Regions from separate parts of the Rhizobium sp. PP-CC-3G-465 genome, predicted to be linked through region 2. Evidence: predicted binding sites of a transcription regulator. Region 2 holds the regulator's gene; the other holds the start of a gene.
What was found. The regulator LexA, encoded in region 2, represses DNA repair genes until DNA is damaged. The targets are predictions, from matches to a motif close to TGTTCNNNNTGTGTTCNG.
Positions count from the first base shown of each region.

Region 1: a site for LexA is predicted at 2,468-2,485, ahead of parE (DNA topoisomerase IV subunit B). Genes of this name have one in related genera too.

Region 1 is NZ_SLYH01000001.1:1,153,607-1,158,521, forward strand. Features, by position in the region: gene C8J33_RS05340 (UbiA family prenyltransferase) at 1-1,433, opposite strand, end outside; gene C8J33_RS05345 (alpha/beta hydrolase) at 1,567-2,463, opposite strand; gene parE (DNA topoisomerase IV subunit B) at 2,609-4,729, shown strand; gene C8J33_RS05355 (GNAT family N-acetyltransferase) at 4,757-4,915, opposite strand, start outside.
Region 2 is NZ_SLYH01000001.1:927,056-931,970, reverse strand. Features, by position in the region: gene C8J33_RS04205 (hypothetical protein) at 456-788, shown strand; gene lexA (transcriptional repressor LexA) at 1,828-2,544, opposite strand; gene C8J33_RS04195 (single-stranded DNA-binding protein) at 2,819-3,352, opposite strand; gene uvrA (excinuclease ABC subunit UvrA) at 3,636-4,915, shown strand, end outside.

The DNA.
Region 1 (4,915 bases), 230 kb from region 2:
CCGACCGCGCCGATCATCACCAGCACGCCGCCTGCGGCCATGGTAGCAATGCTGCGCCAGTCGCGCATGATGAAAACGACCGGATCCTCATGCAGCGCGCCACGTCGGGCGAGCATCCAGATGCGCAGCAGCATGTAGAGGACCATGGGGCAGAGCGGCCAGAGCGCGGCCGGCATGCTGTACATCTGCTGCATCTCGACGCTGTGGATGTAGAGCGCGAGAACGAGCGCGGAGGCGAAAGCCGAGGAGACGCCGGCCTGACCGACCATCTCGAAATCGACCTGCATATAGCCGCGCCCCGGAACCTGCGCACCGGCTTCGCCGCCATGCTCGTCCAGCTCGACATAGCGTTTCACCAGCGCAAGGCTGAGGAAGAAGAAGATCGAGAAGGCGAGAAGCCAGAAGGAAAGCTCCGTTCCGGTTGCCGTCGCGCCTGCGACGATGCGGATCGTATAGAGGCCCGCCAGCGTGAAGACATCGACCAAGAGTTTCCGCTTGAGGAAAAATGTGTAAGCCGTGGTGATCGCGAGGTAAATACCAAGTGTCAGGATGAAATCGCGCGGCATCGTGAGCGTCAGTGCGCCGGACGCGATGAGCAGACTTGCGGCGAGCGCCAGGCCGGTCGGAACGGACATGCGCCCGCTCGCCAGCGGCCGGAACCGCTTCTTCGGATGGCGGCGGTCATTCGTCAGGTCCGAGATGTCGTTGATGACGTAAACGGCAGAGGCGAGGAAGCTGAAGGCGAAGAAGGCGACGATCGTGTTGATCAGCGCCTCCTGCTGGAGGATGTCGTGATCAAGCGCCATCGGCACGGCGATCAGGATGTTCTTCGCCCATTGGTGGACGCGGATGGATTTTAGCGTGTCCTTGATACCGATCGTGCCGGTTTCGAGACGCTCGGCACCATGTCGGCGGCGCCATGTTTCCGCTGCGCGATCCGGTGCGACGACGATGGCCGTGCGGGCGGCATCGAAAACGGCCACGTCATCCCGGCTGTTGCCCATGTAGTCGAACCCGGCCTCGCCATAGCGCGCGATCAGCTCCGCGCGCTTGCGATGGCTCGTGAGGTTGTGGGTGGGCGAGGAATGCAGTACGCCGGTGAAGATGCCGGCATGGGCTGCGACATCCAGCGCCACCCGTTCGGCGGCGCCGGTGACGAGGACGATATCGCGGCCGGTCGCCCGCTCCCGCTGCAGCCGCTCCATGACCTCGGGGCGATAGGGCCAGTCGCCACCCGTGCGTCCGGACCGGGCCGCCACCTCATGCTTCAGATGCGCTTTGCCCCGCAACGCCCAGAGGACGAGCGCGAACAGCATCAGCGGATTGCGGAACAGGACGACGGCGACGCCTTCCCACAGCGTATCGGCTGCGACAAGCGTACCATCCAAATCGACGCAAAGCGGAACAAGCCGTGTGTCGGTTCGCGCATCCATGATTGCACCCCGGTTTTTTCAATTGCAGGGAGACTGTCATGCCGTGCTTTCCGAAAGACAAACATGGCCCGCAAAAGGGTTGGGACTTCAATCGGTGGTTAATGAACGGAAAATCGCTCAGGTTGCATCTAAATTAGCGCGAAAGGATCCAGTTGATGGCATCCCGCCAGTCGGTCATTCTCACCGGCGTTCCATGTGTGCCTGTCTGGAACAGGACGAAACGGGTGGGATAGCCGCCCTTCCTCAGACGCCCGTAAAGTGCAGCCTGATCCTCCGCCTTGTACGTGCCGTCCGCGCTCCCATGGCTGAAGAACATGGGCAACTTGCGAGCGAAGGCCGCGCTCTTGCCGAAGTCCGGATCGGTTGCGCCGCCCATGATCATCATCCCGGAGAGCTGCTTGACTGCCGCAGCATTTCGCGTGACGCCCCAGCAGAGGAAGCTGCCCATCGACGCGCAGGACAGGATGATCGGGCGACCGGGAGAACGGCGCGCCAGCACATCGATCAGGCCTGCAATATCCGCAGCGCCGTCCGTATCGAAGGAGCGGGCACTTGGCGCGTAATAGGCGCCGCCGTTGTCCACGACGAGGTTCTTCAGCCGATTGAAGTTGCCGCCAAAGGAGTAGTCGTTTGCGCCCAGCCGCCGGTCGCCGCCACGACCGTGGATGAAGATCACCGTGAAGGCGGCATTATCCGGTGCGCCCACCCGGAACACATCGAGCCCGCGCCCGCCGATATCGACGGTCTCGTTCGCCTGCGCGCGCTTGATCCCCAGCGAGACATAGGGCCGCTTGACGCGTCGCTCCGGGATCTCGTCCCGGCCGTTTATGTCGCGCATCTCGTCGTAGTCTACCGTCAGCCAAGCACCGTCGTCGCGTGATTCCAGAATGCGGCCATAGCCGAAGAGATCGTCCTTGAACGGCTTCAACGTCGCAGCGCCAGTCTCGGTGAAGCCGATGGCAAGGGCGAAAACGAGGGCAAGAGCGCTCGAAGCGGCGATGCGTCTCAAAGAAAGTGTGGACCGGGCCATGTCTTGTTCCCTTTTTGATCTCTTTGGCACGCTTGGCTCTTTCGCCGGACGGCCGGCCCTTGTATGAAGAGGCGGGCAGACGACGGACAGGCGATGCCCGACCTACAGGATCAGCCGACACATCGAAAGACGTTTGACGCACCAGATGACGGACAGCAACGACCTTTTCGCGACCACACCGCCCGCTCCCCGGAAGCCCTCCGAGCCGAAGACGCTCGCCCCGACGTCGTCTGCCGGCAAGGCAGCGGATGCCAAACCAGGCGCCCCGGCGAAGGCAGAGGAACCGAAAGCGGCCACGCGTGCTCCGGGAACGCCCGCCTCGCAGCTGAAGGCCGACACGGGCGATTACAACGCGTCTGCGATCGAAGTTCTTGAAGGCCTCGAGCCGGTCCGCCGTCGCCCCGGCATGTATATCGGCGGCACGGACGAGAAGGCGCTGCACCATCTGTTTGCCGAAGTCATCGACAACTCGATGGACGAAGCCGTGGCCGGCCACGCCAATTTCATCGACGTCCATCTCGACGCAGAAGGGTGCCTCGCGGTGACCGATAACGGTCGCGGCATCCCGGTCGAGAACCATCCGAAATTTCCGGGCAAGTCGACGCTCGAAGTGATCATGACCGTGCTCCACGCCGGCGGCAAATTCGACAGCAAGGTCTACGAGACGTCTGGTGGTCTCCACGGCGTCGGTGTGTCCGTCGTCAACGCACTGTCCGACGTGCTGGAAGTGGAAGTCGCGCGCAACCGGCGCCTCTATCGCCAGCGTTTTTCCCGCGGCATCCCGCAGGGCGGCCTTGAGGAACTGGGCGATGTGCAGAACCGGCGCGGCACCCGCGTGCGTTTCCATCCGGACCCGGAGATCTTCGGGCCTCACGCCAAGTTCGAGCCGGCACGCCTTTTCCGCATGGCCCGTTCCAAGGCCTATCTCTTCGGTGGCGTCGAAATCCGCTGGTCGTGCGATCCGGTGCTGGTCGAGGGTACGGACACGCCGGACAAGGCCGTGTTCCATTTCCCCGGCGGCTTGAAGGATTACCTCAAGGCGACGATGGGCTCCGAGTTCACGGTGACGCGTGAGATCTTTTCCGGCAAGACCGAGAAGACCGGCGGCCACGGCGCGCTCGAATGGGCCGTCACTTGGTACGGCGGCGATTCGATCGTTCATTCCTATTGCAACACCATTCCGACGCCCGAGGGCGGCACGCATGAAGCGGGCCTGCGCATCGCACTGACCAAGGGCCTAAAGGCCTATGCGGATCTGACGCAGAACAAGCGCGCGGCGATCGTCACCACGGACGACGTGATGATTTCGGCCGCAGGCATGCTGTCCGTGTTCATCCGCGAGCCGGAATTCGTCGGCCAGACCAAGGACAAGCTCGCGACCGTCGAGGCACAGCGTATCGTCGAGAACGCGATCCGCGATCCCTTCGATCATTTCCTCGCCGGCAATCCGCAAGAAGCAGCGAAGCTTCTGGAGTGGGTGATCGAGCGCGCCGACGAGCGCGTCCGCCGCCGCAAGGAGAAGGAAGTCACCCGCAAGAGCGCGGTGCGCAAGCTGCGCCTGCCGGGCAAGCTTGCCGACTGCTCGCAGAACTCGGCGCTGGGTGCCGAACTGTTCATCGTCGAAGGCGATTCGGCCGGTGGCTCGGCCAAGCAGGCGCGCAACCGCTCCAATCAGGCGATCCTGCCGCTGCGGGGCAAAATCCTCAACGTCGCCAGCGCGGGCCGCGAAAAGCTGGGCGCCAATCAGCAGATCTCCGATCTCGTGCAGGCGCTCGGTTGCGGCACGCGGTCGAAATATCGTCAGGAAGACCTGCGCTACGACCGCGTCATCGTCATGACCGATGCCGACGTGGACGGGGCGCATATCGCTTCGCTGCTCATCACCTTCTTCTATCAGGAAATGCCGGAACTGATTCGCGGCGGTCATCTCTATCTCGCTGTGCCCCCGCTCTATCGCATGACGCAGGGGACGAGGACGCTTTATGCGCGTGACGACATCCACCGGGTCGAGCTGATGGAGAAGGAATTCACCGGGCGTGGCAAGGTCGAGATCGGACGCTTCAAGGGCCTTGGCGAGATGATGCCGGCGCAGTTGAAGGAAACGACGATGGATCCGGCAAAGCGCACGCTCCTCAAGGTTTCCATCGATGATGTCGACTTCGAGGGCACACGCGACGCCGTGGACAACCTCATGGGTACCAAGCCGGAAGCGCGTTTCCGCTTCATCCAGGAACGGGCCGTCTTCGCCGAAAACCTCGACATCTGATCGGCGACGCTGCGCCCGTCCTATTAGTCAGGCGATGATCTTCTCCATGAAAAGGCTGAGCGGATCGGGCTTGTAGCTTCCGAACGGCTCGATGTCGCGGTAGCCCGCCTTGCGGTAGAGGCTGATGGCTTCGGGCTGATAGATCCCGGTTTCGAGCCGAACCGTCGTCAGTCCGGTGTCCCGCGC
Region 2 (4,915 bases):
AAGTCTTCGATGTGAACTATGCCCTATATGGGGCCCATCAACGACACGCACGGTGGACGTAGGGTTTTTGTTCTGGCAAAAGGGGCTCGGACGCGACTGCCGTTAATTCAAGAACGGGGTCGGGCGACAGATTGACGTCACGTCGTTGCCACGAGATCACGGCGGCCGTCCAGTTTACATTCTCCGAATGTAGGCGAGCGCTGCCAGCCAGTGGAACGCCGCAGATTTCCAAACGAATCCGCCGCGCAATCTTCACATCTCTTCGCCGTGCGAGGATAACAGCCGAGCTGCTGGGTAAATGATGGTGAGAACGCGCATTCAGAATTTGCAGCGCGTCTGAAACCGCATTCGTCTGTTTATCAAACGTCCACAATCCAGTTGAATACGACAAGAGACTCGGTAATATCCCTTTATCGTCAACCCATTGGCGACATATTAGATTCACGGGGGGAACAATGAAAATCATTACGACAGGCGCGATTATCATCAGCGCCATTTTTGTGTCCGGGGCAGCACAGGCCGAGGATCTGGTGTTCACACTGAAGAACGGCACGAAATCCGTTCTCACGCGCTTCTACACGTCACCTGTCGGTGTCAGTGATTGGGAGGGAGACGTGTTCGGCGAACAGGTCCTCAATCCCGGTGAGACAATCGAGCTTACGATTGCAGATGGTCGAGACGTTTGTAATTATGACATGCGTTTCGAATTCGAAGAGGGTTCAGATCTCGCAACGACGGAAGACAAGCAAAATTTGTGCGAAATGGGATCTTACACGATCCACGAATGATGAGCCTGATCTTCGGATAAAGTCTCTAAATATATCGGAGCAGCTGGCCGAGATGCCCGGGTATCACAGCGAGCTAGCTGCTCCGACAGTCGTCAATGGGACACTGTTCCCCAGATCATTGTTTGCATATTTGATCACAAGTATACTGAGGACGGATGCAAGCATCCCGACAAAGATCATTCTCATGATGAATTCCTTAGCGCATGAAAAATGCGCGTTTTTTTTGTAAATGGTGCTGTGAGCAATACCAAAAAAATGAACTAAAATCGCCAACACGATTGTAATTCGGCTAGACAGAGATTTGATTGCTTTTACGTACTGGCTTTTCACCCTGCCTGGAAAGTGCCATGGTCTCTGTGTGGGCTACAAACAGTCGTTTGCCAAATCCTGAACTTCGTCGGGGTTGTACATACTCACAACATCGTGCTTCCCACAAAGTCAGCTTTATTACAGCCAAAGAGGACAGCCCGAAAGTTTCTCGATGTTCCGGGCATGTTCACCTCCGCTGTGTTCGCCCGGTAAACGCCGACCTGCCCATGCGGTTCCATAGACTTTCACTTGTAGGTATCGTTAAAGCTAGCAGGCCTCAGAACTGAACGTGTTCCGCTTGATAGCTTACGAATAGAACGACAGATGGCGCAAATTTCTGGCCGGTTGGTAACTTAACGGATAACGAAGCTTACCTACATCTCACGCCACGAGATTCAGGGGCCACCAATTACCCCTTCATCATCCCGTACTGGATGCGGCATCCGGCGACCTGACGTCCAAGCGCTCAAAAGTGTCTACTCATCTCGTAGACGTTAAACAGCCAAGCTACGACTCAAGGTCGGACTGACAAGGAGGTGGATGGCTCGACCCTCAAAATCGCATCTCTGCAGAACGTGAAGGTTGCGATTTCCGTCTGTCCTCGCCGGTACAGTAGTCAACTAGGACCGTCTAAAACGTAAACCTCAAAAAACATGCTGAAAAGGCTCCATGTGCTGGAACCTGATGACGACAAGATCTCATCAACCTCACAATAGCAAAGCCCTTCCCTTCACTGATAACGGCGAATCAACCCGACGAGCTTTCCTTGGACCTTCACGCGTTCCGGGCCAAAAATTCTTGTCTCATAGGCTGGATTGGCTGCTTCGAGGGCAACGGAGGCACCCTTGCGGCGGAAGCGCTTGAGGGTTGCTTCTTCGTCATCCACGAGAGCCACGACGATCTCGCCGGGGCTGGCACTGTTGGCATTGCGGATGATCACGGTATCACCGTCCAGAATACCGGCTTCGATCATCGAGTCGCCCCGGACTTCCAAGGCGTAGTGCTCGCCATTGCCGATCATAAAGGCGGGAACGGAGATATCGTGGGTATTGTTCTGGATGGCGGAAATCGGAACGCCTGCGGCGATGCGCCCCATCACCGGAACCGACACGCTATTATCGTTGCCCACCCCAGCCGTCGTCTTCGGCGCGTTTTCAGGTGCAGAGCTTCCCCGGCTTCCTTGAATCACGCTCGGCGAAAAACCGCGCTTCGGCGGGACAGCGGCCAGATACGCCTCCGGCAGCTTGATGACCTCAAGCGCCCGTGCCCGGTTGGGTAGGCGCCGGATGAACCCGCGCTCCTCAAGAGCCGTGATCAGCCGGTGAATGCCGGATTTGGACGCGAGCTCCAGTGCATCCTTCATTTCGTCGAATGAGGGGGGAATACCCGATTCCTTCATGCGCTCATGAATGAAAATCAACAGTTCCTGTTGCTTGCGGGTCAGCATGATCAATCGACTCCAGAGTCACGAAACAAAGCAAGAACAGTGTTATATGTTCCTCATGTGTTCTGCAAGTGGCATTCTGGTTAAACCACATCGGGAATGATCAACAAGGGGCGCCCATCCGAAGCGTTGCTTTCCGCATTCCCTTAAAAACGAGAATTGTTGTCAACGCACAGCCTCTCTCAGCTTCACAATAGCAACGCCGCCATGAACTTACCCATGACGGCGCAAAAGAGGCGTCGAATTTATGTATCAACCTGCAGCAGGTTTGCGCGAATCAAAATGGGATATCGTCATCCAGGTCACGAGAGAAGCCGCCGCTTGATCCGCCGGTGCTACCGCCCGATCGGGCGCCCGAGGACTGGGCCGGGCGATCGTAATCGTCGCCGTAATTCGACCCACCGCTTCCGCCACCATATTCCGAGCTGCCACGGCTTCCGCCACCGCTGCCTCCACCATCGCGACCGTCGAGCATGGTCAGCGTCGAGTTGAAGCCCTGAAGCACCACCTCCGTGGAGTAACGGTCGTTTCCGTCCTTGTCCTGCCACTTGCGGGTCTGCAGCGCGCCCTCGAGATAGAGCTTGGCGCCCTTTTTCACATATTGCTCTACGACCTTGCACAGGCCTTCGTTAAAGACCACGACGGTGTGCCACTCTGTTTTCTCGCGCCGCTCACCGGAGTTTCGGTCGCGCCAGCTTTCGGAGGTCGCGATGCGCAGGTTTGCGATCGGCTTGCCATCCTGCGTCCGCCGAATCTCGGGGTCCGCCCCGACGTTGCCGATGAGGATCACCTTGTTTACGCTACCAGCCATCTCTTTGTCCTGTCTCCTGAAAGCGGCTCAACGATCCGCATCGTGCCGCGAGCCTACGCTGTTGAGCGCGGCATTTCGCCCTCGGCCGCCAGCAATCCACAACAGTTTGCAAATTTGTTCTTTATTTGTTCTATGTCTTGGGTATGATCCTGTCAAGCGAGGCCGTCACGGGCCGCAGACCGGATCACTGTGACGAAGGAATAGTGGTTTCCCGAAAACGCGCCTCGACATATGAAGTAATGATCTTAAGTAAGGGCTTCGTCCCCATGCAGAGCGTCCGACCATGAGCGAATTCAAGACCATTTCGATCCGCGGTGCGCGGGAGCACAATCTGAAGGGCGTCGATCTCGACCTCCCGCGCAACAAGCTGATCGTGATGACGGGGTTGTCCGGGTCGGGAAAGTCGTCGCTGGCCTTTGATACCATCTATGCCGAAGGGCAGCGGCGCTATGTCGAGAGCCTTTCGGCCTATGCGCGTCAGTTCCTTGAGATGATGCAGAAGCCCGACGTCGATCTGATCGAGGGCCTATCGCCTGCTATTTCCATCGAACAGAAGACGACGTCGAAAAATCCGCGCTCGACCGTGGGAACGGTCACCGAGATCTACGACTATATGCGCCTTCTGTTCGCGCGCGTCGGCGTGCCCTATTCGCCAGCGACAGGTCTGCCGATCGAAAGCCAGACTGTCAGCCAAATGGTCGATCGGGTTCTTGCGATGGAAGAAGGTGCTCGCCTGTACATTCTCGCGCCGATGATCCGGGGGCGAAAAGGAGAGTACAAGAAGGAACTCGCGGAGCTCATGAAGAAGGGCTTTCAGCGCGTAAAGGTGGACGGCCAGTTTTACGAGATCGCCGATGTTCCCGCGCTCGATAAGAAGTACAAGCATGACATCGACGTGGTCGTCGACCGTCTGGTCGTGCGCGGCGATATCGCGGCAAGGCTTGCGGACAGTCTGGAGACCTCGCTGCGGCTTGCGGATGGCTTGGCGATTGCGGAATTTGCTGACAAGCCGCTACCGGAGAAGGAGACATCCGCCGGCGGTTCGGCCAACAAGTCGCTGAACGAGACGCATGAGCGCGTGCTGTTTTCGGAAAAGTTCGCCTGCCCCGTCTCCGGCTTTACGATTTCGGAGATCGAACCCCGCCTGTTTTCGTTCAACAACCCTTTCGGGGCCTGCCCGACCTGCGATGGTCTCGGCAGCCAGCAGAAGATTGATGAGGCGTTGATCGTGCCGGAGCATGATCGGACGCTGAAGAACGGGGCGATCGCGCCTTGGGCCAAATCGTCGTCCCCCTATTACAATCAAACTCTGGAAGCGCTCGGCAAAACCTTTGGGTTCAAGCTGAGCAACACCTGGGCTGAACTCTCGGACGCTGCGAAGAAGGCGATCCTACGCGGCACGGACGACAAGATCGTCTTCCAGTATGCGGACGGCGCGCGCTCCTACAACACCACGAAGACATTCGAGGGCATCGTTCCAAACCTCGAGCGGCGCTGGAAGGAAACCGAGTCGGCCTGGGCGCGTGAGGAGATCGAGCGCTACATGTCGGCGGCCCCCTGCCC